3 regions of the Streptomyces kurssanovii genome follow, and region 2 is predicted to be linked to each of the others. Evidence: riboswitches for the same ligand, from Rfam matches in the RefSeq annotation. Region 2 holds a riboswitch; each other region holds the start of a gene.
What was found. Region 2 has a riboswitch for cobalamin ahead of AB0K36_RS04175 (FecCD family ABC transporter permease). Riboswitches for the same ligand answer to the same signal wherever they lie in the genome.
Positions count from the first base shown of each region.

Region 1: another riboswitch for cobalamin. It lies ahead of AB0K36_RS13255 (ribonucleoside-diphosphate reductase subunit alpha); the one in region 2 lies ahead of AB0K36_RS04175 (FecCD family ABC transporter permease).
Region 3: another riboswitch for cobalamin. It lies ahead of AB0K36_RS23685 (cobalamin biosynthesis protein); the one in region 2 lies ahead of AB0K36_RS04175 (FecCD family ABC transporter permease).

Region 1 is NZ_JBFAQK010000014.1:64,280-74,497, forward strand. Features, by position in the region: gene AB0K36_RS13250 (ribonucleotide-diphosphate reductase subunit beta) at 1-748, opposite strand, end outside; gene AB0K36_RS13255 (ribonucleoside-diphosphate reductase subunit alpha) at 748-3,096, opposite strand; cobalamin riboswitch at 3,227-3,353, opposite strand; gene AB0K36_RS13260 (Uma2 family endonuclease) at 3,467-4,051, shown strand; gene mctP (monocarboxylate uptake permease MctP) at 4,118-5,752, opposite strand; gene AB0K36_RS13270 (DUF3311 domain-containing protein) at 5,749-6,030, opposite strand; gene AB0K36_RS13275 (GntR family transcriptional regulator) at 6,210-6,974, opposite strand; gene AB0K36_RS13280 (sugar ABC transporter substrate-binding protein) at 7,281-8,585, shown strand; gene AB0K36_RS13285 (carbohydrate ABC transporter permease) at 8,716-9,726, shown strand; gene AB0K36_RS13290 (carbohydrate ABC transporter permease) at 9,723-10,218, shown strand, end outside.
Region 2 is NZ_JBFAQK010000003.1:97,697-107,914, forward strand. Features, by position in the region: gene AB0K36_RS04160 (hypothetical protein) at 591-1,124, shown strand; partial or broken gene AB0K36_RS04165 (IS701 family transposase) at 1,164-1,461, opposite strand; partial or broken gene AB0K36_RS04170 (VOC family protein) at 1,479-1,801, opposite strand; cobalamin riboswitch at 1,896-2,035, shown strand; gene AB0K36_RS04175 (FecCD family ABC transporter permease) at 2,140-3,249, shown strand; gene AB0K36_RS04180 (ABC transporter ATP-binding protein) at 3,249-4,034, shown strand; gene AB0K36_RS04185 (ABC transporter substrate-binding protein) at 4,050-5,072, shown strand; gene AB0K36_RS04190 (SRPBCC family protein) at 5,517-6,008, shown strand; partial or broken gene AB0K36_RS34695 (helix-turn-helix transcriptional regulator) at 6,272-6,469, opposite strand; gene AB0K36_RS04200 (DUF899 family protein) at 6,526-7,278, opposite strand; gene AB0K36_RS04205 (PhoX family protein) at 7,507-9,348, opposite strand; gene AB0K36_RS04210 (peptidoglycan recognition protein family protein) at 9,348-10,218, opposite strand, start outside.
Region 3 is NZ_JBFAQK010000038.1:13,104-23,321, reverse strand. Features, by position in the region: gene AB0K36_RS23715 (VOC family protein) at 99-506, shown strand; gene AB0K36_RS23710 (hypothetical protein) at 540-1,928, opposite strand; gene AB0K36_RS23705 (alpha/beta hydrolase) at 2,019-3,143, opposite strand; gene AB0K36_RS23700 (class II aldolase/adducin family protein) at 3,712-4,377, opposite strand; gene AB0K36_RS23695 (inorganic phosphate transporter) at 4,589-5,818, shown strand; gene AB0K36_RS23690 (hypothetical protein) at 5,831-6,052, shown strand; cobalamin riboswitch at 6,176-6,318, shown strand; gene AB0K36_RS23685 (cobalamin biosynthesis protein) at 6,408-7,361, shown strand; gene AB0K36_RS23680 (cobyric acid synthase) at 7,358-8,866, shown strand; gene AB0K36_RS23675 (putative cobaltochelatase) at 8,955-10,218, shown strand, end outside.

The DNA of each region.
Region 1 (10,218 bases), on a different contig from region 2:
CTTCCCTCAGCATGTCGGTGACCTGCTGCCGCAGTTCGTCGTCGAAGAGCTCCGGCTCCTCCTTGCGGACGGTGTCCACGACCTCGAAGGCGAAGTTCATGTGCATCGTCTCGTCCCTGAACACCCAGTTGGTGCCGGTGGCCAGACCGTGCAGCAGACCGCGGGAGCGGAACCAGTAGACGTACGCGAAGGCGCCGTAGAAGAACAGGCCCTCGATGCACGCCGCGAAGCAGATCAGGTTGAGCAGGAAACGGCGGCGGTCCGCCCGGGACTCGAGACGGTCGATGCTCTCGACCGAGTCCATCCACTTGAAGCAGAAGGAGGCCTTCTCCTTGATGGAGGGGATGTTCTCGACCGCCGCGAAGGCCGCCGCCCGGTCCTCGGGGTCGGGGAGATAGGTGTCGAGCAGCGTCAGATAGAACTGGACGTGCACGGCCTCCTCGAACAGCTGCCGGGACAGATACAGCCGCGCCTCGGGGGAGTTGATGTGCTTGTAGAGCGTCAGCACGAGGTTGTTCGCCACGATCGAGTCACCCGTCGCGAAGAACGCGACCAGCCGGCCGATCATGTGCTGCTCACCCGGGGAGAGCTTGGCCAGGTCGGCCACGTCCGAGTGCAGGTCGACCTCCTCCACCGTCCAGGTGTTCTTGATGGCGTCCCGGTAGCGCTCGTAGAAGTCCGGGTAGCGCATGGGCCGGAGAGTGAGTTCGAAGCCCGGGTCGAGAAGGTTCTTGGTGGTGGAGCTCATTACTGGCAGGCCTCGCAGGACTCGGGGTTTTCCAGGGAGCAGGCGACGGCATCCTCGGACGTCACCTGTGCGGGGACCGGGACGGCGGCCGACGCGGCGCGCGCGATCCGGGTCGCCGGGCGCGAGCGCAGGTAGTACGTGGTCTTCAGGCCCTGCTTCCACGCGTACGCGTACATCGAGCTGAGCTTGCCGATCGTCGGCGTCTCGAGGAACAGGTTCAGCGACTGGCTCTGGTCCAGGAACGGCGTACGGGCCGCCGCCATGTCGATCAGTCCGCGCTGCGGGATCTCCCAGGCGGTGCGGTACAGCGCGCGGATCTCCTCCGGCACCCAGGTGAAGCCCTGCACCGAGCCGCTCGCCTCGCGCAGCGCCTCCCGCGTCTGCGCGTCCCAGACGCCGAGCCGCTTCAGGTCGTCCACCAGGTAGGAGTTCACCTGGAGGAACTCGCCGCTGAGGGTCTCGCGCTTGAACAGGTTGGAGACCTGCGGCTCGATGCACTCGTAGACGCCGGCGATCGAGGCGATGGTCGCGGTCGGCGCGATGGCGAGGAGCAGCGAGTTGCGCATGCCGACGTCGGCGATCCGGGCACGCAGCGCCTCCCAGCGCTCCGGCCAGTTCAGCGTCGTGTCGTAGTGGTCGGGGTGCAGCACGCCGCGTGCCGTGCGGGTCCCGGCCCAGGCCGGCAGCGGCCCGTTGCGCTCCGCGAGGTCGCACGAGGCCTCGTAGGCCGCCAGCATGATCCGCTCGGCGATCTTCGTCGAAAGGGCCCTCGCCTCCGCCGAGTCGAAGGGCATCCGCAGCTTGAAGAAGACGTCCTGCAGGCCCATCGCGCCCAGGCCCACCGGGCGCCACCTGGCGTTGGACCGCCCGGCCTGCTCCGTCGGATAGAAGTTGATGTCGACGACGCGGTCGAGGAAGGTGACGGCCGTGCGGACGGTGGCGTCCAGCCGCTCCCAGTCGATGCCGTCGCCGCTGACGAACGCGCCGAGGTTCACGGAGCCGAGATTGCACACGGCCGTCTCGCCGTCGTCCGTGACCTCGAGGATCTCCGTACACAGGTTGGAGGAGTGCACGACCCGGCCCGGCTCCGCGGTCTGGTTGGCGGTGCGGTTGGACGCGTCCTTGAAGGTCATCCAGCCGTTGCCGGTCTGGGCGAGGGTGCGCATCATCCGGCCGTAGAGGTCGCGCGCGGGAACGGACCTGCGGGCCAGACCCGCGGCTTCCGCCCGGCGGTAGGCCGCGTCGAAGGCCTCGCCCCACAGGTCGACCAGCTCAGGGACGTCGGCCGGGGAGAACAGCGACCACTCCGCGTCCGCCTCGACGCGGCGCATGAACTCGTCCGGGATCCAGTGCGCCAGGTTCAGGTTGTGCGTACGGCGGGCGTCCTCACCGGTGTTGTCGCGCAGCTCGAGGAACTCCTCGATGTCCGCGTGCCAGGTCTCCAGGTAGACGGCGGCGGCGCCCTTGCGGCGGCCGCCCTGGTTCACCGCGGCGACCGAGGCGTCGAGGGTCTTCAGGAACGGGACGATGCCGTTGGAGTGTCCGTTGGTGCCGCGGATCAGTGAACCGCGGGCGCGGATACGGGAGTACGAGAGCCCGATGCCGCCCGCGTGCTTGGAAAGGCGCGCGACCTGGTGGTAGCGGTCGTAGATCGAGTCGAGTTCGTCGAGCGGCGAGTCCAGCAGGTAGCAGGACGACATCTGGGGGTGGCGGGTGCCGGAGTTGAAGAGGGTGGGGGAGGAGGGGAGGTAGTCCAGCCGGCTCATCAGCCGGTAGAGCGCCGCGACCTCCTCCAGGGCGCGCGGCGAGTCGTCCTCGGCCAGACCGCAGGCGACGCGGAGCATGAAGTGCTGGGGCGTCTCGATGACCTGGCGGGTGATCGGGTGGCGCAGCAGGTAGCGGCTGTAGAGGGTGCGCAGGCCGAAGTAGCCGAAGCGGTCGTCGGCCTCGAGGTCGATCAGCGCGTCGAGCCGGGTGGCGTGCAGGGCCACGAAGGCGGCCGTGCGGTCGGCGATCAGTCCCTCGCGGTGACCGGTGGCGACCGAGGCGGTGAACGAGGAAGCGCCCTGGCCGGCCGCCTCTTCGGCGATCGTGCGGGTCAGCAGACGTGCGGCGAGCCGGGAGTAGGCGGGGTCGTCCGAGATGAGGCCCGCGGCCGCTTCGGTGGCGAGGGAGTGCAGCTCCGCCGTGTCGGACCCGGCGTTGCGGCCGCGCAGCGCGGCGGCGGCGACCTTGCCCGGGTCGGTGTCGGGCAGGTCCGCCGTCAGGTCCGTCAAGGTCCGCAGCAGCGCGGTCCCGGGGCCGTCGTTCTGTGTCGCTGAGACCGGATCGGCTGGCGCGATGGTCATGTGATGCTCTCCCTCGCTCGGCTCTGGGCCGGCGGAGGAGGCGGGCCGTGGCACGCTGACGGGGCAGCACGGCGCACGGCGTCCACCGGCCCAACCGCGAGGCCCGGACGTCTGGGCATCCGGATCGGTCGAACCGGATGCGCCGTCGACAGGTCCTCGGACTCGAACGGGTACGGCGGAGCGCACCGGATCACACCGTTGCGGGACAGTTCCGGATTCACACCGGATTCCCCTGCGGCGACAGCGAGATGAGCATACATGTGGGGGCGGTTGAGTCAGCCACCCCCATATGTTGTGTCTCCGGGTGGGAAGTCGATGTCCGGGCACCGGGGCGTCCGCCCCGCTATCGTGGTCGGTGAAGGGAGGGTCCATGACCGTGACCACCGACCGCCCGCACCTGGACACCGACGACTTCGACGAGGCTTTCCGGATACTGGCCCGCACGACCGAGGGCGTGCGTCTGGAACTGATCGACGGGAAGCTCAGGAGCAAGGCAGTGCCGGACGGCGATCACGGGCGCATCATCGAATGGCTGACGCGCATCTGTATGCAGGCGCGTCCGGAGCTGTGGCTCTATGCCGACCAAGGGCTCAAGGTGCAGGAGTACCGGAAGGGCCGCGCCCGTCCGGACGGCTCGCTCGCCTCCAGCGGCGCCTTCGTCGGTCAGGGTGAATGGGCCGACCCCGACCAGGTGCTCATGGTCCTCGAGGTCACTTCGTACGACTCGGACACCGACGGGCGTGACCGGGTGGAGAAGCCGCGCGCGTACGCCCAGACGGGCATCCCGGTGTACCTGCTGATCGACCGGGACAGCTGCGAGGTGACGGTCTACAGCCAGCCCGACGGCGTGCGCTACGAGAACGCGCACACGGTCCCGTTCGGCAAGGACATCACCCTGCCCGCCCCGGTGGACATCACCCTGGCGACCGGGCAGCTCAAGGACTGGGTGCGCTGACCCCGAAGACGAAGGGCCGCCGCGCTTCCCGGGGGAAGACGCGACGGCCCTTCGCCGTGCGACCGGTCAGTGACCGCCCGGAGCGCCCGCCGTGGCCGGCGGCAGCTCCACCTTGACGCCCGGGTCGCCCGCGTCCGCCGTGTAGTCGGACGGGCTGGTCTCGTCGATGCCGTCAGGGGCCTTGGCCGCCCGCAGGACGAAGGTGAGAACGACGGTGACGACGACGTTCAGCACGAACGCGGTGAGACCGATGTAGCCGATCTCGCCGATGCCCGGGATCTCCGCCGACGAGCCGCCGAAGTGCTTCTGGGTCGGGCTGGCCACGCCGTACGCGGCGGCGGTGCCGTAGATCATGCCGACGGCCCAGCCGCCGATGAGCGCCCACCGGTGGAACCAGCGGGTGAACAGACCGCCCACCAGCGCCGGGAAGGTCTGGAGGATCCAGATGCCGCCCAGCAGCTGGAAGTTGATCGCGACCGTCTTGTCCATGGTGAGGACGAAGGCGAGCGCGCCGACCTTCACCAGCAGCGAGACCAGCTTGGAGACCTTGGTCTCCTGCGCCGGCGTCGCGTCGGGCTTGAGGAAGTCCTTGTAGATGTTGCGGGTGAACAGGTTCGCCGCGGCGATCGACATGATGGCCGCCGGGACGAGTGCGCCGATGCCGATGGCGGCGAAGGCGACGCCCGCGAACCAGTCGGGGAACATGTTCTCGAACAGCTGCGGGATCGCCAGCTGGCCGTTCTTGACGTTCACCCCGGCCGCGATCGCCATGAAGCCGAGCAGCGCCAGCAGGCCCAGCATCAGCGAGTACAGCGGCAGGATGGTGGTGTTGCGGCGGATCACCTCACGGCTGCGCGAGGACAGCGTGGCGGTGATCGAGTGCGGATACATGAAGAGCGCGAGCGCCGAACCGAGCGCCAGCGTGGCGTAGCCCCACTGGCCCAGCTCGCCGGGCACCAGAGCGCCGTTGGGCTTGTCGGTGGCCGGGTTGATCTGTGCGAACTTCTCGCCGGCGCTGGCGAAGATCTCGTCGAAGCCGCCGAGCTTGATCGGGATGTAGATGATCGCCACCGCGATGACGATGTAGATCAGGGTGTCCTTGACGAAGGCGATCAGCGCCGGGGCACGCAGTCCGGAGGAGTACGTGTAGGCCGCGAGGACACCGAAGGCGATCAGCAGCGGCAGGTCCTTGACGAACCAGTGCGTGGTCTCGCCGCCGCCGACGCCCATGACGTCCAGCACGGCCTGGATGCCGACCAGTTGGAGCGCGATGTACGGCATGGTGGCGAGGATGCCGGTGACGGCGACCGCCAGCGACAGGCCCCTGGAGCCGAAGCGTCCGCGGACGAAGTCCGAGGTCGTGACGTATCCGTGCTTGTGCGACACCGACCACAGCCGCGGCAGGAAGGTGAAGATCAGCGGGTAGACGAGGATCGTGTACGGCACGGCGAAGAAGCCGGCCGCCCCCGCCGCGTAGATGGCCGCCGGGACGGCGACGAAGGTGTACGCGGTGTAGAGGTCGCCGCCGAGCAGGAACCAGGTCACCCAGGTGCCGAACGACCGTCCGCCGAGGCCCCATTCGTCGAGGCTGTTCTCGTTCTCGGCCCTGCGCCAGCGCGAGGCCAGGAAGCCCATGACCGTCACGGCCAGGAAGAAGAAGATGAAGACGGCGAGTGCGACGCCGTTCACGCCGTCCTTCATCGGGACGCACCCCCCTTGCGGGCGCGCTGGTCCCGCTGCCACAGCTTGTAGGCGATCATCGTGAGGGCCGTCGAGATCACGACCCAGAGCATCTGGTACCAGTAGAAGAACGGCATGCCTATGAACGTCGGTTCGACCTTCGCGTACGAACCGACCCAGAGCATCGCCACGAACGGGGCGGCGAGGCAGAGGGCGATGATCACACGCACCGGTGTGACGACCGGCGCTTTCGCTTCGGGCGCTTCAGGCGCCTCCGGCACCTCGGGCACTGCTGACATGCGGCTCCGTCCCCTTGCTGGTCACCTGTGTAATGGGCACGAAATCTAGGCGAGCCGTTCGCGCCGAGTCACCCCTGGTCCGCATATCGGTACGGCAACGACTTCAGCCCGGTGGGGGCAAAACGTGACATGGCACCGCAACAGGTTGCGGTGCCATGCGGCCGAAAGCGGGAACGGGGTCAGTCGTTGGGGCGCTGAAGCCTCGCGACGAACTTGTAGCGGTCGCCGCGGTAGACGGAGCGGACCCACTCCACCGGTTCTCCCTGGGCGTCCAGCGAGTGGCGGGAGAGCATCAGCATCGGCAGGCCGACGTCCGTGCCGAGCAGGCCGGCTTCGCGCGGGGTGGCCAGCGAGGTCTCGATGGTCTCCTCCGCCTCCGCGAGATGGACGTCGTAGACCTCCGCCAGCGCGGTGTAGAGCGAGGTGTACTTGACCAGGCTGCGGCGCAGAGCCGGGAAGCGCTTGGCGGACAGGTGCGTGGTCTCGATGGCCATCGGCTCACCGCTGGCCAGACGCAGCCGCTCGATGCGCAGCACCCGGCCGCCGGCCGCGATGTCGAGCAGTCCCGCCAGGGTGTCGTCGGCTGTGACGTAACCGATGTCCAGCAACTGGGACGTGGGCTCCAGTCCCTGCGCGCGCATGTCCTCGGTGTACGAGGTGAGCTGGAGCGCCTGGGAGACCTTGGGCTTGGCGACGAACGTGCCCTTGCCCTGGATGCGCTCGAGCCGGCCCTCGACGACCAGCTCCTGGAGCGCCTGGCGGACGGTGGTCCGGGAGGTGTCGAACTCGGCGGCCAGCGTCCGTTCCGGCGGCACCGGTGTGCCCGGCGGCAGGGTCTCCGTCATGTCGAGCAAGTGGCGCTTGAGCCGGTAGTACTTGGGCACGCGCGCGGTGCGGGTCTGTGCCCCGCCCTCGGCTTCCGTGCCGCCCCCGTCCATGGCCATGGCCCGCCTTCCCGACTGCTGTGCTCCTGCCGTCACCGGCTCCTCCGTCTGCTGCGGCTCACATGGTGGCACGGACCGGTAACGGGTCGTCGCCCTCCCTCAGGTGTCGGTCCGATAACGGACACGACAGCCCTTCTTATACACCCTTGACACCCCTAAAGGTCTAGGCCAAGCTCCCGGGTACTGGTCTAAACCATTAAAGATCAGGTCCCAGCCCCACGGCAGAATCTGGCGCGCGTCCGTCAAGTGCTGCGCGACTCCCGGGTGGTGGGGGGGTAACTCTTGCATCCCTTTGAGGAGGGTGGCGTGAAGCGCAAGCTCGTAGCAGCGGTGGGTGCGGTGGCCATGATGGCCTCGGTCGCGGCCTGTGGTTCCGACGGCGGCAGTGAATCGGCGAAGAGCCCGAAGGACCGCAAGGAGACGTTGACCGTCTGGCTGATGGTCGACGCCCAGTCGACCTGGCCCGAGCTGGTCAAGGACGTCAACGCGCAGTTCAACAAGAAGTACCCGGGCGTGAAGGTCGACGTCCAGTACCAGCAGTGGGCGGACAAGGCCAAGAAGCTCGACACGGCCCTCGGTGGCGACAAGTTCCCCGACGTCGTCGAGCTCGGCAACACCGAGACGATGCAGTACATCCTCAACGGCGCCCTCGCGGAGATCGACCCGAAGAAGTACCAGAACTCCGACACCTGGATCCAGGGCCTGAAGGACACCTGCTCCTTCGAGGGCAAGCAGTTCTGCGTGCCTTACTACGCCGGCGCCCGCGTCGCCATCTACAACACCGAGATGCTCAAGAAGGGCGCGGGCGTCGACAAGCTGCCCGAGACCGAGGACGAGCTCCTGGCGGCGATGGACAAGGTCTCGGCCGAGTACGGCAAGAAGGACAAGCGCTTCTCGTCCCTCTACCTGCCGGGCCGCTACTGGTACGCCGCCATGTCCTACGTGGCCGCGTACGACGGCAAGATCGCCGAGTACGACGAGGGCTCGAAGGAGTGGAAGGCCTCGCTCTCCTCCCCGGAGGCGCAGAAGGGCATCCAGCACTTCATCGACCTGGTCAAGAAGTACAACAAGGCCGACCAGACCAAGGACGAGCAGGACCACGCCAACGTGATGGCCAACGAGAAGGCCGCCCTTCTCTACGGCAACGGCTGGGAGTCCGGTTCCGTCATCGACGGCAAGAACAACGGCAACCCGAAGCTCGAGGGCAAGATCCTCACGGCCGGCATGCCGGGCCCGAACGGCAAGGCGCTGCCCTCCTTCATCGGCGGCTCCGACCTCGCGGTGACCAGCAAGTCGAAGGTCGCGGACCTGGGTGAGGAGTGGATCTCGCTCTTCACCAGCGAGAAGTCCATGGAGGTCCTCGCCTCCAAGAACATCCTTCCGAACAACACCAAGCAGCTCGAGCCGCTGAAGGCGAAGCCGGAGACCGCTCCGATCGCCAACGCCGTCCCGGACGCGTGGTTCACCCCGATCGCCCCGGGCTGGACCTCGATCGAGAAGGAGGAGGTCCTGGAGAACATGCTCCTGGCCATCCTCAAGGGTGACTCCGTGGAAGCGGCCACCAAGGCGGCCGACGCCAAGATCAACGAGCTGATCAACCAGGAGTCCTGACGGGCCTCGGGCGTCCCGGCGCCCCGCCGAGGACGCCCGACGGGCTCTCCAGGCGGTGGGCGGGAACCGCACCACGCGGCTCCCGCCCCCGCCCTTTTCGGTGCAGAAGAACAAACGGAAGGTCAGCCACGTGACTGCCGCCGACACCAAGGCCGCCGGCCCGCCGGTACCCGTACCACGTGCCCCGAAAGGCGCCGGTCCCAGGCCGGCGCCCGACAAGGGGATCAGCGGCTCCGGCCGGAAAAAGCGGAAGAAGGGAGAGCTTCTCCCGTACCTGCTGATCCTCCCGGCGCTCGTAGCGGTCGCCGCGGTCTACGCCTTCCCGCTGGCGAAGACCGTGATCATGTCCTTCCAGGACATGGGGCGCAAGGAGCTGTGGACGGGCGAATCGCCGCCCTGGGTCGGCTTCGAGCAGTTCACCAACATCCTGGGCGACGCCGAGTTCTGGTCGGTCACCGGCCGCACCGTCGTGTTCATGGTCGTCTGCGTGGGCCTGACGATGGGCATCGGCCTGCTGCTCGCCCTGCTGATGACCCGGCTGACCACATGGGTGCGACTGGTGCTGACGGCGGCGCTCGTCGCGGCCTGGTCGATGCCGCTGATGGTCGCCGCCTCCATCTTCCGCTGGCTCTCCGACTCCGACTACGGCCTCATCAACACCCTGATAGCCAAGGTCGCGGGCGAGGACTTCCTCGGCCACAACTGGTTCCTCGACCCGAAGCAGGGCTTCGCCATCATCGCCCTGCTGGTGGTCTGGGGCGCCATCCCCTTCGTGGTCATCACCCTGTACGCGGCCCTCACCCAGGTGCCCAAGGAGCTCGAGGAGGCCGCCGCCCTCGACGGCGCGAACGCGCCCGCCGTGTTCCGCTTCGTCACCTGGCCGGTGATCCGCCCCGTCTTCACCATGGTCGCCACCCTCTCGGTGATCTGGGACTTCAACGTCTTCGGGCAGATCTGGCTGCTGCGCGGCAACAAGCCGGAGCCCGAGTACGAGACCCTCGGCCTCTACTCGTTCTCCAAGGCCTTCGAGTCCACCTCGTTCAGCCAGGGCACCGCGATCGCCCTGATCACCGTTCTGCTGCTGTCCGGCGTGGCCGTCTACTACCTGCGTCAGCTGATGAAGACAGGAGAGGTCGAATGAGCACCTCCACCGCTCCCTCCCCGGCCGGCGCCGGACAGGACCTGAGGCCGGACCGCAAGAAGTCGCGCTGGCACTACGACGTCATCGGCCTGTTCACCGCCGTCCTGATGGCCTTTCCGGTGTACTGGCTCGTCATCAGCGCCCTGCGGCCCAACCATGAGATCCGGTCCTACGACCAGACGCTCTGGCCCTCGTCGCTGACCTTCGACAACTTCGCCCGCGCGGTGAAGCAGGAGAACTTCGCCACCGCCGTCCAGTCGAGCCTCATCGTCTCGGTCACCGCGGTGGTCGGCGGAATGATCATCGCCACCCTGGCCGCCCTGGCCATCGGCCGGTTCCGCTTCTTCGGCCGCAAGGCGCTGCTGATGGTGCTGATCCTCGTCCAGATGCTGCCGCCGACCGCGATGCTCATCCCCATCTACGCGCAGCTCAACGCCATCGGCGGGCTCGACGAGTACTGGGGCCTGATCGTCGTCTACCTGGTCTCCACGC
Region 2 (10,218 bases):
GACAGGTCGAGGGGCGCCCGGCGCGGGCCTGCGGTGCAGATACAGGTGCAGCCGGGTGAGCCTGGGGAAGAGGGTGGCGAAGTCAGGCAACGGCGCTGTGTCCGCCACCCCCTTGAGCCGCAGGGACGTGATCGAGGGCAGCGCGACCTCGGGGAGGGCGGCACGGTCGGCGAAGCCGAGGCTCAGCGTGGTCAGCAGCGGAACGGCCTGGAGCGAGGAGAGGTCCAGGCCGACCGGCACACAGTCGAGGACGAGTTCGCGGATGCCGCTGTCGGCGAGTGGGTTCAGGGACACCGTGGACGTCGGATTGCGTATGTGCAGGCACCGCAGCCCCGTCAGACCGCCAAGGGCGGGAAGCTCCGATGTGCGGTCATCGGCCGCGCCCAGTGCGAGGGACACCACGGAGTCCCGGTCGAGGGCGGAGGAGAGCTCGTGGATCAGCGACGGCCGGGGGAGCGACAGATGGTGACCGTGGAGAGCGCGCGATTATTGGCGGCACTGCCCAAAGGTCCCCTGCGTCGATAGCATCACCTGGCCAGTGCAAGTCGTCCGCAACCGCGCCAGGTGACCCGGCCCAGCAAGGAGGCCACATGAGCGAGGCGTACTCGCCAATCTTGGCGCTGAACCTGCTCAAGGAGTTCGAGGACCGGATCGGTGCTGTCTACTACTCGGAGGGTTTCGAACTGCGCGAGTACGGCGCAGACGCCGGCCTCCACACCTGGTCGGAGCATCCGGACTTCCTGAGCCGGTTCATCCCCTTCGCGCAGGCCAACCACTCCGGCTCCGACTACGCGCTGTGGCGGTGCGACGATCGGACCGACCTTGCCACTCTGCCCGTCGTCCTGGTCGGCGACGAAGGGCAGCTCTATGTGATCGCGCGAAACCTGATGGAGCTGTTCCAGCTTCTGGCCATCGACAGCGAGCCTGTCGATGACTTCGGGTTTCTTGCCGCTGGAGACGTTGAGGAACACAGCGATGGCCACCATGAGTTCCTCACCTGGTTGAACCAGAGTTTCGGCCTTGAGCCACCGGAGGACCCGCACGTGCTCTGGACCGGGCGAAAGAAGTCCGACGATCGCTTCAGGGCATGGGTGAGCCAGTTCGTTGAGTTGGACGATCACTGACCGTTCATCGCAGTTCGTGATCTTCATGGCTGTGGAGCTGTCGCCGGTGGTGCGGTTGCGGCGGATCAGCAACTGGTGGCTGACGGGGCGGGTCCGGCCAGGTCGATGACGGACCAGTCGTAGAAGCGGTAGCTCTTCGCGCCGGCTCCTGCCGACAGCTTCTTCCAGGCCCGCCTGGGCACCTTCTGCCAGTCCCGCCTGGGCGCTTTCGCGGCCAGCACATCCGGGCGGAACTTCCCGGCATCGGTAGTGACTTCATGGGAGCAGGCACGGCGAGGACGTAGCCGACCTGGCGCTCCTCCGGCGCGGATCGCAGCTTCGGGCTGCCGCCGCAGACCTATCGACGCGGCCCTCGTCCGCGGCGGTGATGCCGTCGGGGTGTCCGGGTGGCCACTCCACCAACTCGATCCGGTATCCGTCCGTGTCGGTGAGCCACGATGCCTTCGGGCCGCGAGGGCCGCCGGGGTACTGGACAGGGCCCGGCTCCAGGCCGGCTCGGGCAGCGGCTCCAGGGCGGCGGCCAGTACGTCCACTCGGATCGCAAGGTGGTCGAAACCGCTACCCACGTCGACCGGTCAACGGCTGGGACGGTGGACCAGTTCGAGCGAGGTCGCCGGTTCGCAAGGGAGCTTGAGGATCACGAGGCGACTCCCGTCGCCACCGTCGACCCTGCCCAGTGCGAGTGACGCCTGCAGCACACAGCCGCCGCCCCCGGCCAATCACCGGAAGGAAGGTGAATCGGCCCCCCTTGTGGAATTTCCCCTGTGGCGAAGGAGCGCCCTTCGTAAGCGCTATGCTGCGAGCACCCCGCGGGGGAAGCCGGTCGAAGTCCGGCGCTGACCCGCAACGGTAGGCGGAGCCCGACACGTGGCCCCGTGAGCCCGATTACCCGCGGTGGTGAAGGCTCCTGTCAATTCGCCGTGGACTGCGAGAGGGCGCTGCACAGGGCGCCCCGCGTCCCGGGCCGCTCCTGTGCTCACGTGGGTGCACGGCCTGAGGCGAAGGCGATCCGCCCGTGGCCACACCCCTGGAACTCGAGCCGACCGCGCCACCTCACACGGCGCCCGCCGGCGTCGGCCCCGCGCCGCCCAAGCGCGTATCGCTGTCCCTTCTCTTCGTCACCCTGTGCGCCGCGCTCGTGCTCTCCATCGTTTGTGGGGCGGGGATGGGGGCGTCAGGACTGTCCTGGGGCCAGGTACTGCGTTTTCTGTGGGCCGGGCTGACCGGCGGATCCCTGACGCATGACGAAGTGTCGGCTTACACGATCGTGTGGGAGCTGCGCTTTCCGCGAGCCGTGCTGGCCGCTGTCGTCGGGGCCGGCCTGTCGGCGATCGGCGTCGCTGTGCAGGCCATGGTCCGCAATGCCCTCGCCGACCCGTTCGTCCTGGGTATTTCCTCGGGTGCGGCCGTCGGTGCGAATGCCGTCCTTCTCTTTGGGGCCTTCGGCGCTCTCGGTCTGTGGGCGCTGTCCACGGCGGCGTTCTTCTCCGCGCTCCTCGCCATGGCGCTGGTGTACGCGATCGCCCGCACCGCTGATGGTCTGACCCCGCTGCGGCTCGTCCTGACGGGTACCGCGATGTACTACGGCTTGTCGGCCGTCACCACGTTCATGGTGTTCGCGGCCGAGCGTGGCGAGGCGGCCCGCTCCGCGATGATGTGGCTTCTCGGCAGCCTCGGCGGAGCCAGTTGGGCCTCCGTGCCGATCGCCGCGGGAGCCGTGCTCGTCGGCCTCGCCCACCTCACTGTGTCAGCGCGTCGCCTGAACGCCCTGGCGATGGGTGACGAGACCGCGGCCGCCCTGGGGGTGGACGCGGGGAGGCTGCGCAAGGAGCTGTTCCTGGTATGTGCCGCCGTCACGGGGGCCGTGGTCGCGGTGAGCGGTGCGATCGGTTTCGTCGGCCTGATGGTTCCGCACGCCGCACGGATGCTCGTCGGCGCGGACCATCGCCGGCTGCTGGCCGTCGCCCCACTCGCGGGCGCCGTCCTGCTGATCTGGGTGGACATCCTGTCGCGCGTGGTGCTCGCGCCCGTCGAGCTGCCGGTGGGCGTGCTGACCGCAGTCATCGGCGTGCCGTGCTTCGTGCTGCTGATGCGCCGCCGCTCCTACACCTTCGGAGGCGCGTGATGCGTGTCGACATCGATGCACTGACGGTCGAGGTCGCCGGCGCGCGGCTGGTACGGGAGGTGACGCTGAGCGCGGACGACGGGCAGGTCGTCGGGCTGGTCGGGCCCAACGGCAGTGGCAAGTCCACGCTGTTGCGCTGCGTCTACCGGGCCTTGCGCCCCTCGGCCGGTGCGGTCCGGCTCGGCGGTGAGGACCTGCACTCCCTGAGTGCGCGCGAAGGCGCCCGTCGGCTGGCCGCCCTGCCCCAGGAAGCGGTCAGCGAGTTCGACTTCACGGTCGCCGAGGTCGTTGCGATGGGGCGCCTGCCGCACCAGCGGTCCGTGGCCCGGACCACCGACGAGGACCGGAAGGCGTGCGAGGCAGCGCTGGTGAGGGTCGGCGCCGGTCACCTCGCCGACCGCGGCTTCCTCACCCTCTCCGGCGGCGAGAAGCAGCGGGTCCTGATCGCCCGCGCGCTCGCGCAGCAGCCGCGCGTACTGGTGCTCGACGAGCCCACCAACCACCTCGACATAGCCCAGCAGTTGGAGGTGCTGGCTCTGGTGCGCGGAAGTGGGCTGACGGTACTCACCGCGCTGCACGACCTCAACCTCGCCGCGCTCCACTGTGACCTCCTCTACGTCATCGACAGCGGCCGGATCGTCGCCCACGGTGCTCCGCACGACGTGCTCACGCCCGAGTTGCTGGCCGAGGTCTTCGGCGTACGGGCACACCGTGTGCCGCATCCGGAGTCCGGCGCCGTACAACTGCTCTTCGATCGTCTCCTGCCCGCTCAGCCCGCTTCTTGAGGAGTCATGGCCATCATGCCGAATCTCGTACGCCCCGCCGCACTCGCACTCGCCGCCGCCTTGGTGCTCACCGGATGCGGCGCGGAGGTCACCTCTCAGGACGAGGAGGGTGGTGGTGCCCAGGCACGCGGCGGCCACTATCCGGTGACCATCGAGAACTGCGGCCAGGAGAAGAGCTACGACAAGGCCCCCCAGCGCGTGGTCACCAATGACGTCGGTATCACCGAGATCATGTTCGCACTCGGACTTGAGGACCGTATGGCGGGCTATGTGATGCCCGACGACAGGGGCGATCTCGAAGCCGTTCCCTGGAAGGACGCTTACCAGAAGACGAAGTGGCTCTCGAAGAAGACGATCAACAAGGAACTGGTCCTCGACGCCCGCGCCGATCTTGTCTTCGCGGGCTGGAACTACGGCTTCAACGAGGGGGAGGGCTTCAGTCCGGCCGAGCTGGAGAAGGTGGGGATCGACTCGTACCTCCTGAGCGAATCGTGCCGCAACGGGCGAGGGAAGGCCCGCGGGGTGATGCCACCGCTCGCAGCGCTGTACACCGACCTGCGGAACCTGGGAACGATCTTCGACGTCGAGGACCGCGCCGGGACCCTCATCGCGGACTTCGAGAAGCAGGTGGCCGAAGCGCAGGCGAAGGCCCTGAAGGGCGCCGACCGCCCGCGCGTCTTCCTCTATGACGACGGGCAGGACAAGCCGCTGACCTCGGGTCTGTACGCCGGGCCGCACGACATCATCACCAAGGCGGGTGGCGATCACGTCATGAAGGACCTCAAGGACAGCTGGGCGACGGTGGGCTGGGAGACCGTCGTCGAGCGCGACCCCGAGGTGATCGTGATCAACGACTACGGTGACACCACCGCGGACCAGAAGCGGAAGTTTCTGAAGTCCTACCCCCCGCTCGCCGGCGTCTCGGCCGTCAAGAACGACCGCATCGTCGTCCTCGACTACGCGGAGCTGGTCGAAAGCCCGCGCAATCCCGCGGCCATCGCCTCACTCGCCGCGGACCTGAGGAAATTCGCCTCGTGACCTTCTCGCTGTCGGCCCCCGCGGACAGGCTCGTGCGTATGCCCCGGTCGACAGGATTCGGCCGGGTGGCCGACCGCAGGTGGATGGCCGTCGGCTGTGTCCATCCCGGTCGTCGCTCCCGGTTCCTTTCCGGGGAGTCGGCTGGGCGGTCCACTGCTGCCGTTCCCGGCGGGCGCCCCGAATGATCCGGTCGACAACGACCATTACGGTACGCGCTGGGGACGCTGCTGATCTCGAGTTCTGGGCCGGCCATGGGGAGTTGTTCTGCGCGCGGGAGTGGACACGGCTGCTCGGCGAACAGGGCCGACAGGCAGAGGCACTGGAGATACTCGCCCCGTATACCTCGATACCCTTTACTTTACGGACACAGACTGCAGTGCCCTCAGCCGAGGAGCACGACGAGCAGTACAAAAGCAGGTTGTCCTACAGGAAATGATGCGCACCATGAGATACACCGTCTCCATCGAGATCGCCCTGCCGCGGGAGAAGGTGGTCCGGCTGCTCGCCGACCCGGCACACCTGCCGAAATGGCTGCGGGGCCTGGTGCTGCACGAGCCGCTGAGTGGGGAGCACGGGCAGCTCGGCACCAAGTCGCGGGTCGTGATGCAGATGGGCCGACGGAAGATCGAGTGCACCGAGACCATCACACGCCGGGAACCGGCAGACCTGCGCGAGATCCCGAAAACGAGCGTCGTTCACTTCGACCGCGAGATCGTCGGCGAGGGCATGTGGAGCGCCGTGCGCGACCGGCTGACGGAAGCCGGCCCGGACACGACGCTCTGGGAGAGCGAGAACGAATACCGGTTCAGCGGCCTTCTGATGAAGCTGGTGGGACTTCTGATGCCCGGCGCCTTCCGCAAGCAGTCGCAACAGCACATGCAGGACTTCAAGGCGTTCGCCGAGCAGGGAAAGGACGTTCGCGACGCGACGGGCTGATCTGCCGTAACCGGTCAGGTGTCTGACGACGTGGAGTGTTGATCTTCCTTTCGTCGTAAATGACCGCTGGGCAAGCTCCACCGGCGCTGTCTGGAAATTGACCGTTGCCGAGGTGGCGAGGTCGGCGCTGCGGCGCGCGAAACGCTCCCCAGCCACTCCGGACATCCGTCCGGAGTGGCTGGGGCCTGAAGCAAGCCCTCCGGCAGCATCGAAAGGTGGGCGGCTCGGGGCAGCGCCCAGGGCGTACCTACCGCCGTACCCGGCCCCTGCTCGTGCGCGTACCAGCCGAGCTGCATCCGAGTGGTGACGTCGGCCGGCTCCATCAGCCGCGGCACCGTGCGCAGCCCCAGCTCGGTCTGCTTGGCCGCACTGCGGTCGGTCAGCCCCGTCAGCATCAGAGAGAGGATCAGCGGATCCGTCTCGTCCGGCGCCTCGGCCTGCGGCTCGTCACCGCCCAGCCGCGGTGAGCACCGGACGGCCGGCCTTCCCGGGACCGAGGGCCCCGAGATGCGCAGGACTAGGTCAGCTCGTCGGAGCGGCCGGCTTCGATGCGGGACCACTGGGCGATGGGGCGCCCGTTCGTACGCCACTCCTCGGGGTTCTCTGCGGAGTACCAGGGCTGGGGCCAGCCGCGGGGGGAGTCCTCCCACGCCTCCTGGCGTCCGTAGACGGTCATATCCAGCAGCCCGTGGGTGGGCGCCATGACCTCGACGCCGCGACCGCCGGTGTAGTACGTCTCGAACACCCGCTTGCCGTCGCGGACGTAGCAGACGAGGTGGTGACGCTGCCAGTCACGACCCTCCAAGAGCTGCGGCGCCGTCTGCTCGACCGAGTACCACGGCATGTCCAGGCCCAGGAAGTCGCGGTAGCGGACGCTCTCTTGGTATGGGCCCTTGCAGAGCGTGGCGTACGTGGCGTCGCGGGAGTGGATGTAGGACAGCTCGCGGACCTGACTGTTGAAGAACGTGCAGCCCTCGCACTGCCCGGCGGCGGGTCGTCCGGGCCACCAGGCGTGGAAGTACGCGATGAGCTGCTTGCGGCCTTCGAAGACGTCGAGGATCGTGATCGGCCCGTCGGGGCCGATGACTTCGATGGTGGCATCGACCTCCACCATCGGCAGCCGCCGTCGCGCCGCTGCGATCGCGTCTCCTTCGCGGGTGTGCGCCTTCTCCCGTACGAGCAGAGTTTCCCGCGCCTCCTGGTAGGTCTTTCTGTCCACCACAGGCGGGAGGGCCGGGCTCGGTGATCTGTCGTTCACGAGCGTCTCCATTCGCTTCTGGGGAGGCTGCCAAGAGGTCGCCTGGAACCACCATGCTCACCAGGCTGCGCCGCGCTCCCGGGCGCCACGCAGTAGCGCTTCGGCGGCTCGCTCATTCGGTCCAACAGCCGGGCCCCGACGACGTGCGCGCGATCAGGGGTCGTCACCGGGGCGGCGAGGCCGCAGGCGTGACCTTCCCAGGTGTCGGGGCCGACGGCCCCGACACCCCCTCGCGGCCCGTCAGGGCGAGCGGTGGACGGCGACGGTCGCGGATCGGGGCCGGCCGTCCGCACGGCCGCCCGGCCAGGTGCTGACGGCGCCGGGATCGTCCGCGTCCGGGGCGCCCCAGCGGGCGGTGCGTTCGCCGGGGTGCTGGATGTTGACGAACAGGGTCCGGCCGTCGGGCGTGGCGGTGACGCCGGTGACCTCCGCACCGCGCGGGGCGGTGAGGAAACGCCGGACCGTGCCGTCGGTGGTGTCGGCGGCCAGCAGGGCGTTGTTCCCGGCCGCCCTGTGCGCGGCGGAGGGGCCGTTCAGATCGTGGCCGGAGATGCCGGTGGAGATCCACAGGGTTCCGTCGGCGCCGAACCACAGCCCCTTGGGCGCCGCGAACGCGCCGTCGGACGCCTGCCGCGGGTCACCGGCGGTGAGGAACTCCTCCCAGTGGAAGGAGCCCCCGCCTTCGCCCTGCTCCTCGTGGTTCTCGTGCCACCGGATGATCCGTCCGTACGGGTCCCCCGTGCATTCCGCCGACGCCGGGTCGCCGGTCGCACCCGAACTCCCGCAGTCCGAGCCGCCGTTGCTGTTGGCCAGGGCCAGATACACGTCGCCGGCCGGCCCCACGGCGACCCGCTCGGGCCGGCCCAGCGGTGTGGCGCCGAGGGCGTCCGCGGCGAGCCGGGCCCGGAGCAGGACGTCGGCCTGGTCGCGCCAGCCGGCGGCCCTGGTGAGCGGGCCTTCGCCGTGCCGGAGCGGCAGCCACCGGCCCGATCCGTCGGGGGAGATCCTTGCGACGTAGAGGGTGCCGTGGTCCAGCGGGCTCCTGCCGGCCGCCCGCACACTGCGCCAACCGCCCTCGCCGACGTACTTGTAGAGGTATTCGCCGTCCTCGGCGTCGCTGCTGTACACCACCACCCGCCCGGCGGCCTCTGTGACCGTGGCGCCGCCGTGCATGAAGCGCCCGAGGGCGGTGCGCTTGACCGGTACGGACGACGGGTCGCCGGGGTCGAACTCGACCACCCAGCCGAAGTCCTCCGGCCGCGCTTCGGGGGACGCCAGATCGAACCGGGGGTCGGTACGGTGCCAGGCGTGGCCGAACCCGCCGGCGGACAGCCCGTACCGCATGTCCGCCTCGCGCCGCTGCCACCCCGGGGCGTCGGTCCCGAAGAAGGCGTTGAAGTTCTCCTCCGCGGCCAGGTACGTGCCCCACGGGGTGACGCCGTGACCGCCGCAGGCGAGTACACCCCGCGCCTGTCCCGCCGTCTTCACGGGCCCGGAGAACCGCACCGGGGTGTCACCCGTGAGCCTGCGGTTGAGCCGCGAGTCCACCGCCCGCCAGCGTCCGCCGGACTCGCGCACGGCCACCACGGACACGCCCTGGGCGGCGAGTGCCTTGTCGTCCCCGCCGCCCAGCAGCGCACGGTCGGACGTCTCGTGGTTGATGACCAGCAGTCCCCGACGGCTGCCGGCGGCACCCTCCGCCGTGGGGAAGAACCGGATGCCGTGGTGGTGGGTGCCGATCTGCAGTGCCTGCTCGGCCGCCGTGCTGCCGCCGTCCGCCCGGGACTTCGGCCCGGACGCGCGCAGCGGCAGGCCCCACGGGGCGAGGACGTCCGCCGTGAACCCGGCGGGGACGGTGACGGTGTCCGCCTGGCTCGCCGCCACCGCCGTGAAGTCCGACGGGCCGAGGGGGACGGGTCCCGACGGTCCGGGCCGTGTGCCGGCGGCCGGCAGCGCGGCGGCTGTGGAGGTTCCGAGACCCAGCAGTCCCGCGGCTGCCAGGGCGCCGCCGGTGAGTACGCCGCGGCGGTTCATGCCGGGCGTCCGCGGGTTCGTGGTGTTCGTCGCGGCGTCGTCGCTCATCAGAGCCTCCCCTGGTTGAGAGCGGTCTGCAGGGCCTTGATCGTGCCGGGCCCGAAGTCGCCGTCGACGGTGAGACCGGCGCCGGTCATGCTGTTCAGGTGCCGCTGAAGGGCCTTCACCGTGGTCGGTCCGAAGCCGCCGTCGACGGTGAGACCGGCGGCCGCCCAGGTGTTCAGGTGCCGTTGCAGTGCGCGCACGGACTCCGGTCCCCACACGCCGTCCGCCGTGACACCGATGGCCTGCTGCGTCGCCGTGACGGTCTTCTGACCGAACTCGCCGTCCACGGTCAGCCGCGCGCCGTCGTCGTAACGCCCGTACGCGGACTCGGTGTCGGGACCCCAGAGGCCGTCGGCGCCGACGCCGACCTTGGTCTGGAGCCACTTGACGCCGGCTTCGGTCCTGGGTCCGAAGATGCCGTCGACGTCGAGCGCGGGGCGGTACCCGAGTCCGTTCACGGCCCGCTGCTGGTAGGAGACCGAGCGGATCGTCGTCAGCCCGCCGTCGGAGTAGGTCGCCTCCCCGCCCGTGTGGTCGTTGTACGCGGACTCGGTGGCCGGACCCCACAGGCCGTCGGCTGCGACGCCGACCTTGGTCTGGAGCCACTTGACGCCGGCTTCGGTCCTGGGCCCGAAGATGCCGTCGACGTCGAGCGCGGGGCTGTATCCGAGGCCGTTCACGGCACGCTGCTGGGACGCGACCGACCGGATCGACGTCAGACCGTTGGAACTGGTGCCGGTGCCGATGTACGCCCGGTAGGCGGACTCCGTCATCGGTCCCCAGATGCCGTCGGCCGCGACGCCGACCTTGGTCTGGAGCCACTTGACGCCGGCCTCCGTCCTCGGTCCGAACATGCCGTCGACGTCCAGCGGC
Region 3 (10,218 bases), on a different contig from region 2:
CGCGCGACACGTTCCGCTGAGCCCTGTTGTCAGTGGCGGGTGCCAGACTGAGACGCAGATCACATCCGAGTCGTCGAGCAAGTGAGGGAGCGATCGGGATGGCTCAGTCGCCGAGCATCTGTCCGACCCTGTTGTACGCGGACGCCAAGGCCGCGATCAGACAGCTCACCGAGGCCTTCGGCTTCACCGAACACGCGGTGTACGAGAACGAGGACGGCGGCGTGGTCCATGCCGAGCTCACCTACGGCAACGGCATGGTGATGCTGGGCAGCAAGGGCACCGGTGGCGAGTTCGACAAGCTCATGGAAGGCGCCGGGCCGACGGGGGTGTTCGTCCACGTCGACGACGTCGACGCCCACCACGGCAGAGCTGTGGAGCACGGCGCCGACATCGTGATGCCGCCCACCGACCAGGACTACGGCTCGCGGGACTACATGGCCCGCGATCTCGAGGGCCACGTCTGGAGCTTCGGCACGTACGCGCCGGGGGCGGCGGAGGCTTCGTAGACCTCACCGCCCCTGCGGTCGTGGTCCGCCGGGTCAGACGCCGCCGGTGTGCACCTGGAACGCGGCCCTGCGTACCGCCTTGGCCAGGGCCGGGTCCGGGTGCGCCGCCGCCAGGGCGACCAGGACCTGCACCGTACGGGGATGGCCGCCGGCCCGGACCGCCTCGAGCAGTGCGGGGACCGTGCCCTGCACCGCGGAATCGAGATGGCGCAGCAGCAGTTGGGGCTCCCCGTGGTCCGCGACGGCCGCGGCGGTGTCCACCCACAGCCAGGTCGCTTCCTCGCGGGTGAGGACATCGGCCGCGTCCTCGGGGTCCGCGCCCTCGTGCTCGGCGAGCCACAGCAGGGCGTACGGGCGAAGGGACGGTTCGGCTGCGGCCGCGCGCACGTCGCTCTCGGCGGGCGCGCCGACCACGCGCAGCGCCTCGAAGGCAAGGCCGCGCAGCAGGGCGTCCTCGCCCCGGGCGACGGTGAGCAGTTCCCCGACGGCGCTGGAGACGGTGCGCGCCGCGAGCCACGCCCGGTACTCGGCGCGGGCGGGGCCGGGGGTGAGGCGGGCACAGCCCCGGAGCATGTCCTCCGCGGACTGCTCGATGTTGCCGGCGGGGCTCTGGGCGGCCACGCAGATCTGCTCCAGCTTGACCCAGACCGCCCAGTTGCCGAGCGGGGTGAGGGTCGCCTGGCCCCGCTCCAGAGTCAGGGCGCCGACGGCGGACAGGCCCTCGAGCGCCCAGTCGAGGAGGGCGGCGACGGGGGCCTCCGCGGCACCGGACCCGGTCTGCGGTTCGGCCGGGGCACCGTAGGGGACCTCGCAGCGTTCCTCGCGGAGCTCGGCGACGCGCTGCTGGAGCAGGTCGAGCAGGGCGGGCGTGAGAACGGGGCCGGCCGACAGTTGGAGGAGGGAGAGCACCTGGGGCACCGCCTCGACCACCTCGGCGACCGCCGCGGGAGCGACGTCGCCGGGAGCGGGGTGGATCAGGGACCAGGCGTCGAAGAGGGCGACCCAGCCGCGCAGCACGGCCATGTCGTCGCGGTCCCAGGCGCGCAGGCGCCAGCCGGGGCGGACCGTGTCGCCGTGCAGTTCGACGAGGCCGGCGAGGCGGGCGCGGTCCCAGCCGGCCCGCACCTCGTCCATGGTCAGGTCCAGGGCGGCAGCGGCCCGTTCCTGGGCGCCGGCCGAGAGGGGTGCGGTGCCGTGGTCGCGGTCGGCGGCCGCCCAGCGGGCGATGCGGACGGCGTCGGCGAGGACAGCCCGCGCCTGGCGCGCGAGCTCGGCGGGGGCGGGTGTGCCCTCCGGCGGCCGGGGCGCCGGACGGTTCCGCCGGGTCGTCACGGCCCGTCGCGCGGTGGCCAGCGACCGCGAGCGGACAAGACGGAGTCTGGAGTTGCGCGCCAATTGCTCATCAGGCTTTCGGGACGTCACGGGGTGCAGTCTTCCCGTTGACACCCCGAAAGCCCAAACGGAACCTGTCGGGCGGCGCTGGACGGCCGTCCCACGGGCGTCGTACGCGGGTCACATGAGGGGGGTGAGGAAGCGCCTGAGGACCTCTTCGTACCCCTTCGGGTCGGCGTTCCACATGGCGGCGTGCGGCGCCTGCGGGACCGTGTGAAGGGTGACCAGATCGGGGCGGCGGGCGGCGAGTTGGCGCGAGCCGCGCCAGGGAGCCAGGGTGTCGTCGGGGCCGTGGAAGATCAGCGTCGGTACGGCCAGCGACTTCGGGTCGCCGGCTTCGGCGAGGCGGTCGCCGTGCGCTCCCGTGCGGCCCTGGGCGGCCCGGACCGCGAGCGGAAGCAGCGGGGCGGGGGTCCTGCGGGCGGCGGCCAGCGCGCGCACCGTCGCCTCCCATTCGAGGACCGGCGAGTCGAGGACGACGCCGCTGATCCGGTCCCGCAGACCGGAGTTGGCGGCGGCGTGGAGCGCCATCGAGGCGCCGACGGACCAGCCGTGGACGATGACCCGCTCGGCGCCGTAGCGGACGGCGTGGCGGACGGCGGCGTCGAGGTCGCGCCACTCCGAGTCGCCGAGGTTGCCCAGCCCGTCCGGGGGCCGCGGGGCGCCGGAGTCTCCCCGGTAGGCGAGGGACAGCACCGGGAACTGGAGGGCGTGCAGGCAGCCCAGCACGTTCATGGTGTGTTCCCGGGTGGTGCCGAGCCCGTGCACGGCGATCACCCAGGTGGAGCGCGGCCCGGGCACGAACCACGCGGGGAGTGCGCCGAGTTCGCCGGGGACGAGGACCTCGGAGTGCTCTATGCCGAGCGCGCCGGCCGGGTCTCCCCGGTGGACCTGCGGAGTGAGCCGCACCTTGGTGCCGGGCTTCAGCTCGCCTTCGGTGACGCGCACGAGGCGGCGCACGACCGTGTCCGCGTCGTGCGGGACGCCGCTGAGCACCTCCCCCACGACCGCGTGGACGCCGGACCCCTCCAGCCCGTAGGTGCCCGGGCGCAGCGAGGCCAGGCTGCGGGTCATGACGACGGCGCCGGGGGGTGTGGCGTGGACGGTGAGCCGGGGGTCACCGGGCAGGGGCCTGTCGGCCGCCCGCAGGGCGGCGTGGCTCGCGTAGCGGCCGGCGGCGACTGCCGCCGCGCCGACGCCGATCAGGGTGGTGACGGCCGCTGCCGTCGCTGTAGCGGGGCGCACGTGTACCAGTGTCGGGGCGGGCGCGGGAGGGGGCCAGTGGGCGGGGCCGGGAGTGTTGCGACGTGGACGTCTTCCCGGAACCGGGCACCGCCCGGACCCGCCGCCGCGCTCCGCGCGGGGTCCGAGGCCCCGCCCCCGGAGCTCCGCGCCTCGAACTCCCCGTGCGGCCTGGCGGCCGTAGGGACCCCGCTCCCCGCGACCGGGGCAGGGCCGGGGCCCACCGGTCCGTGGCCCCCCGGATCTGCCCGCGCTCGCGCGGTCTATTCGGGGGCTCCGCACCTGCCCCCGCGTCTCGATCTCCGGCGGGCCGGAGAAGCCTCCGTGCGGAGGAGGCTCAGGAGCGGCCCGGTCAGAGCCGGAGCCGGCGCGTCCGGCCCCGGCCGCCGGCAGAGCTGGAACTGCCGGAAAGCCGGATGCCACCAGCCGCGCCGGACTCCGCCGGCGGCTGAGCGTGGTGCCGTCGGCTGAGCCGGATGTCGGGCCCCGGGCCCTAGGGCTGGAAGGGGCGCTGCCGAAGGCCGTGGGGTCCCGGGTCCGGCCCCGGTTTCGGGGAGGAGGGGTGCCGGAGCTAGGCAGGCGGCTGGCCGTAGTCGTGGAGTTGGTGGGTGACCTCCGCGAGCTGCGCGTCGGAGAGGAGGGTCGGCGTGCGGCCGGGGACGGAGGAGGCCGTCAGCCAGAGGCGGCACATCCACTCGAGCTGGGCCGTGCGGTCGTACGCCTCGGACAGGGTGGCGCCGTAGGTGACGGTGCCGTGGTTCTGGAGGAGGCAGGCCGTGCGGTCGCGCAGGGCGTGGAGCATGTTCCGGGCCAGCTCCTCCGTGCCGTACAGGGCGTAGCCCGCGACGCGGACCGGGCCGCCGAGGGCCGCGGTCATGTAGTGGACGGGCGGCAGCTCGGGGACGAGCGTGGAGACCGCCGTGGCGTGCACGGCGTGCGTGTGCACGACGGCGGCCGCGCCGGTGTGGCGGTGGACAGCGAGGTGCAGCGGCAGCTCGCTGGTGGGCCGCAGGCCGCCGAGGACCTGTCTGCCGTCGAGGTCGACGGCGACGGTGTCCCGCGGGGTGAGCCGGTCGTAGGGGACACCGCTCGGGGTGACGAGGACCAGCTCGCCCACCCGTACGGAGACGTTGCCGGAGGTGCCCACCACGAGACCTTCGGCCGCCGTTCTGCGGGCGGTGTCCACGAGCTCCCGCCATGCGCGTTCGACCGCGCTCTGCCGCGCCTCATCAGTCATGCCCGCGATCCTTTCAGGCGGAGCCGGCCGGGCTCGGGGACACGGAGGGTGTTCGAGTGGCTGCGGGGAGCGCGACGGAGGCCCGAAAACGGACAAGCGGAATCGGCCGTCATCACTTGGGGACACCGCAGCGCCCGACCCAGTTCACCTTCCGTTCATCCAGGTTGCTTACGGTCCTCGCGTCAATGACGTCAAACGATTGCCTGGGTAAATGGAACACATCACACTGCTGCTCGCGATTGTGATCGTGACAGCTCTCGTGTTCGATTTCACGAACGGTTTCCACGACACCGCCAACGCGATGGCGACGACCATCTCGACCGGCGCTCTGAAGCCCAAAACCGCGGTGGCCATGTCCGCCGTTCTGAACCTCGTCGGTGCTTTTCTCTCCGTGGAGGTCGCCAAGACGATCTCCAGTGGACTGGTCGACGAATCAGGCATCACACCTGAAGTCATCTTCGCGGCGCTCGTCGGCGCCATCCTGTGGAACCTGCTCACCTGGCTGGTGGGCCTGCCGTCCAGCTCGTCGCACGCCCTCATGGGCGGTCTGATCGGCGCCACGGTCGCCTCGGTCGGCTTCGGCGGCGTCAACGGCGGCGTCGTCGTCACCAAGGTCCTGATCCCGGCCGTCGCCGCGCCGCTCGTCGCCGGCCTCGCCGCGATGCTGGCGGCCCGGCTGACGTACAAGATCGGCAAGAACACGGACCCGAAGGCCACGGCGAAGGGCTACCGCGCCGGGCAGATCGCCTCCGCGGGCCTGGTCTCCCTGGCGCACGGCACCAACGACGCCCAGAAGACGATGGGCATCATCACGCTGGCCCTCGTGGCCGGCAATGTCGTCGCCCCGGGTTCCAACCCTCCGATGTGGGTCATCGTGTCCGCCGGTGTGGCGATCGCGCTCGGCACCTACCTCGGCGGCTGGCGCATCATCCGCACCATGGGCAAGGGCCTCACCGACCTCCAGCCGCAGCAGGGCTTCGCCGCCCAGACCAGCGCGGCCAGCGTGATCCTCGCCTCCTCCAACCTCGGCTTCTCCCTGTCGACGACGCACTCGTGCTCGGGCGCCGTCATGGGCGCCGGGCTCGGCCGCAAGGGCGGTGTGGTCCGCTGGTCGACCGCCACCCGGATGTTCGTGGCCTGGGGTCTGACCCTGCCGGCCGCCGGTCTCGTCGCGGCGGCTTCCGAGTACGTCACCAAGCAGGGTGACTGGGGTGTCGCGGCCGTCGCCGTCTTCCTCGTCGCCTCCTGCGTCGCGATCTGGTTCATCTCGCGCCGTCAGGTCGTCGACCACACCAACGTCAACGACGTGGAGGAGGAGCCCGCGGGCGTCGTCACGACCGCCATCGCGGCCGTCACCCCGCCGCCCGTCGGTGACCTGAAGGCCACCATCGCGGCCCCGGCAGAACCCGAGACCGAGTCGCCCCGCCCGGCCACGGTGTAAGGAAGTAACGGAATGAAGATCGACTGGACTGCTCTCGGCTCCGTTTTCGGCGTGAGCCTCGTCGCCACCGTCGCGCTGGTGGGACTCTTCACCCTGGGCGTCGTGGGCCTCACCAAGCAGGAGGCGGCCACTCAGGCCGGCGGCTCCGGCGCACTGGCCCGCACCGGCGCGTACGCCTGCTTCGCCCTCTGCGCCGCGGCCGTGTCCTACGGGATCTACCTGATCGTCGTCTGACGACCGCACCGCCTTCGACGGCCGGGCCGCGCGCACCCTTAGGTGTTCGCGGCCCGGCCTTCGTGTGTCCGCCCGTGTGGGGCTCGGCACACTGCCCCGCCGCAGGTCAATGGTGAGTTGACGGGCGTTCGCGCGCGTGGTGGACTGCCGGGGCCAACAACGGCGGCAGAAGAGGAAGTCCGGTGCGAATCCGGCGCGGTCCCGCCACTGTCACCCGGGAGGAACCCCGGGGAGCCAGGAACTCTCACCGCCGGTCACGTCGAACCAGGGCGCGGACCCTGAGTGAGGACTTTTCGCATGCCCGGCCGCGGTACAGCCCTGTCCGTCGGACACCACCCCTGGGATCGCTGATCCCGTGCGTGCCGACCGAGTCTTCGTGTACGGCGCCGCCGCCGGCCTCGCCGGTGACCTGCTCCTCGGCGATCCCCGCCGCGGGCATCCGGTCGCCGCGTTCGGACGGGCCGCGAGCGCCGTCGAGCGTGTCCTTTGGCGTGACCACCGCGGCCGGGGCGCCTTGCACACCGCTGTGTGCGCCGGTGGCGCCGTCGCAGCGGCCGTGCTGGCCTCCCGGGCCGTACGCCGCTCCCCTGCCGCGTCCGTCGCGCTGACCGCCGCCGCCACCTGGGCGGTCGTCGGGGGTACGACCCTGGGGCGGGAGGCCACGGCCATCGGCGACGCGCTGGCCGCCGGGGACGTCGAGGCGGCCCGTGAGCGGCTGCCCCACCTCTGCGGGCGCGACCCGCAAGCCCTGGACGAGCAGCAGATCGCCCGCGCCGTCGTCGAGTCCGTCGCCGAGAACACCTCCGACGCCGTCGTGGGCGCCCTGGTGTGGGGAGCGCTGGCGGGCGTACCCGGGCTGGTCGGCTTCCGGGCGGTCAACACCCTGGACGCGATGGTCGGCCACAAGTCGCCCCGCTACCTGCGGTACGGCTGGGCGTCGGCCCGCCTGGACGACGTCGCCGGGTGGCCCGGCGCCCGGCTGACCGCCGCGCTGGCGGCCGTCTGCGGCCCGGACCGGCGCGGAGCCCTACGGGCCTGGCGCGCGGACGCGGCCAAGCACCCGAGCCCCAACGCGGGCCCTGTGGAGGCGTCTTTCGCGGGCGCCCTGGGGGTCCGGCTGGGCGGTTCCCTCTCGTACGGCGGGCGGGTCGAGCACCGGCCGGTGCTCAACGGGGCCGGGCGTGCGGTGGAGTTCGGTGACATCGGACGGGCGGTGCGGCTGTCGCGCCGGGTCGGCCTGCTGACCCTCGCCGTCTGCGCGGCGGGGCGGGTGCTGCGGCAGGGCCGCGGCGGAAGGAGGCCGGCATGACCGGTGGGGGGCTGCTCGTCGCCGGGACCACCTCGGACGCGGGCAAGAGTGTCGTGACCGCCGGGATCTGCCGGTGGCTGGTGCGCCAGGGTGTGAAGGTGGCGCCGTTCAAGGGGCAGAACATGTCCCTGAACTCGTTCGTGACGCGCGAGGGCGCGGAGATCGGGCGGGCGCAGGCCATGCAGGCGCAGGCCGCGCGCGTGGAGCCGACCGCGCTGATGAATCCCGTACTCCTCAAGCCCGGCAGCGACCGTTCCAGCCAGGTGGTGCTGATGGGCCGGCCGGTCGGCGAGCTGAGCGCCAAGGGGTACCACGGGGGCCGGCAGCGGGAGCTGTTCGAGCCGGTGATGGCGTGCCTTGAGGAGTTGCGGGGCACGTATGACGCCGTGATCTGCGAGGGGGCGGGCAGTCCGGCCGAGATCAATCTGCGCCGCACGGACATCGTGAACATGGGCATCGCGCGGGCCGCCCGGCTGCCGGTGCTCGTGGTCGGGGACATCGACAGGGGCGGCGTCTTCGCCCAGTTCTTCGGTACGACGGCGCTGCTGAGCCCCGAGGACCAGGCCCTTGTGGCGGGCTATCTGGTCAACAAGTTCCGCGGTGACGTGTCGTTGCTGGAGCCGGGGCTCGAGATGCTGCTCGGACTGACCGGGCGGCGGACGTTCGGGGTGCTGCCGTACGCGCACGGGCTCGGTATCGACGAGGAGGACGGCCTGCGGGTGTCCCTGCGCGGCACCGTGCGGGAGTCGGTGGTGGCGCCGCCCGTCGGTGAGGACGTGCTGCGGGTCGCGGTGTGCGCCGTCCCGCTGATGTCGAACTTCACGGACGTGGACGCGCTGGCGGCGGAGCCGGGCGTCGTGGTCCGGTTCGTGGACCGCGCGGAAGAACTCGTGGACGCCGACCTGGTCGTGGTCCCCGGCACGCGCGGCACGGTGAAGGCGCTGGCGTGGCTGCGTGAGCGCGGCCTCGCGGACGCCTTGGTCCGGCGCGCGGCGGAGGGCAGGCCGGTGCTGGGCATCTGCGGCGGCTTCCAGGCGCTGGCCGAACACATCGAGGACGACGTCGAGTCGAGGGCCGGCGCGGTCGACGGGCTCGGACTGCTGCCGGTACGGGTGCGGTTCGCGCCGGAGAAGACCCTCGCACGGCCCGTCGGCGAGGCGCTCGGCGCGCGCGTCGAGGGCTACGAGATCCATCACGGCGTCGCCCGGGTACTCGGCGGCGACGCCTTCCTGGACGGCTGCCGGGTGGGCTCCGTGTGGGGCACGCACTGGCACGGGTCCCTGGAGAGCGACGGCTTCCGGCGGGCGTTCCTGCGGGAGGTCGCCGCACAGGCGGGCCGCCGCTTCGTGCCCGCGCCGGACACGTGCTTCGCCGCGCTGCGGGAGGAGCAGCTGGACCGGCTGGGGGATCTGATCGAAGAACACGCGGACACGGGGGCGTTGATGCGGCTGATCGAGGAAGGGGCGCCGGCGGGACTGCCGTTCATCCCTCCGGGCGCGCCGTGAGAGCGGTCGCCGGGCAATCGGCCCGCCGTCGAATCCGACAGGGCACAGGCGAGCCGCTCCGCGGCTCCAGCGAAGGAGTGATCAGGCGATGAGCACCCCCTATCCGTTCACCGCGGTCGTCGGGATGGACGATCTGCGGCTGGCCCTGCTGCTCAACGCGGTCAGTCCGGCGGTCGGCGGCGTGCTCGTGCGCGGCGAGAAGGGGACCGCCAAGTCGACCGCCGTGCGGGCGCTCGCGTCCCTCATGCCGGACGTCGACGTGGTCGCGGGCTGCCGGTTCTCCTGCGCCCCCACGGCCCCGGACCCGGCGTGTCCTGACGGCCCGCACGAGGCGGGGCCGGCGGTGGCGCGGCCGACGCGCATGGTGGAGCTGCCCGTCGGCGCTTCCGAGGACCGGCTCGTCGGGGCTCTCGACATCGAGCGGGCGCTCGCGGAGGGCGTGAAGGCGTTCGAGCCCGGCCTGCTGGCGGACGCGCACCGTGGGCTGCTGTACGTCGACGAGGTCAATCTGCTGCACGACCACCTCGTCGACCTGTTGCTGGACGCCGCCGCCATGGGCGCTTCGTACGTCGAGCGTGAAGGCGTCTCCGTACGGCACGCCTCCCGCTTCCTGCTCGTCGGGACCATGAACCCCGAGGAGGGCGAGCTGCGGCCGCAGTTGCTGGACCGCTTCGGGCTCACCGTGGAGGTCGCGGCCTCGCGCGACCCCGATCAGCGGGTGGAGGTCGTACGGCGCAGGCTCGCGTACGACGACGACCCTGCCGGCTTCGCGGCGCGCTGGGCCGGTGAGGAGGAGGCGCTGCGCGAGCGGATCGTGACGGCGCGGGAACTGCTGCCGCGGGTGGTGCTCGGTGATGTGGCGCTGCGTCAGATCGCCGCCACCTGCGCCGCGTTCGAGGTGGACGGCATGCGTGCGGACATCGTGATGGCCCGTACGGCGACCGCGCTGGCCGCATGGGCGGGCCGGGACGAGGTCACGGAGGAGGACGTCCGGCAGGCCGCGCTGCTGGCGCTGCCGCACCGCAGGCGCCGCAACCCGTTCGACGCGCCGGGCCTGGACGAGAGCAAACTGGACGAGACGCTGGACGAGTTCGGCGGTCACGACGAGCCGGACGGGGACCCGGACCCGACCGACCCGGACCCCGACCCCGGTCCCGAGGGCGGGCCCGACGGCGGAGGCGGCGGGGTGCCGCCGCAGGGCAGCGGACCGGACAGCGGTGAGGCGGCCGGGTCCGCGCCGGAGAGCGGTCAGGCGCCGGTACCGGCGCCGGGCGCGGGCGCCGAGCAGCAGCCCGCGCGGGCCACGGAGCCCTTCCGTACCAAGATGCTCAGCGTGCCCGGCCTGGGCGAGG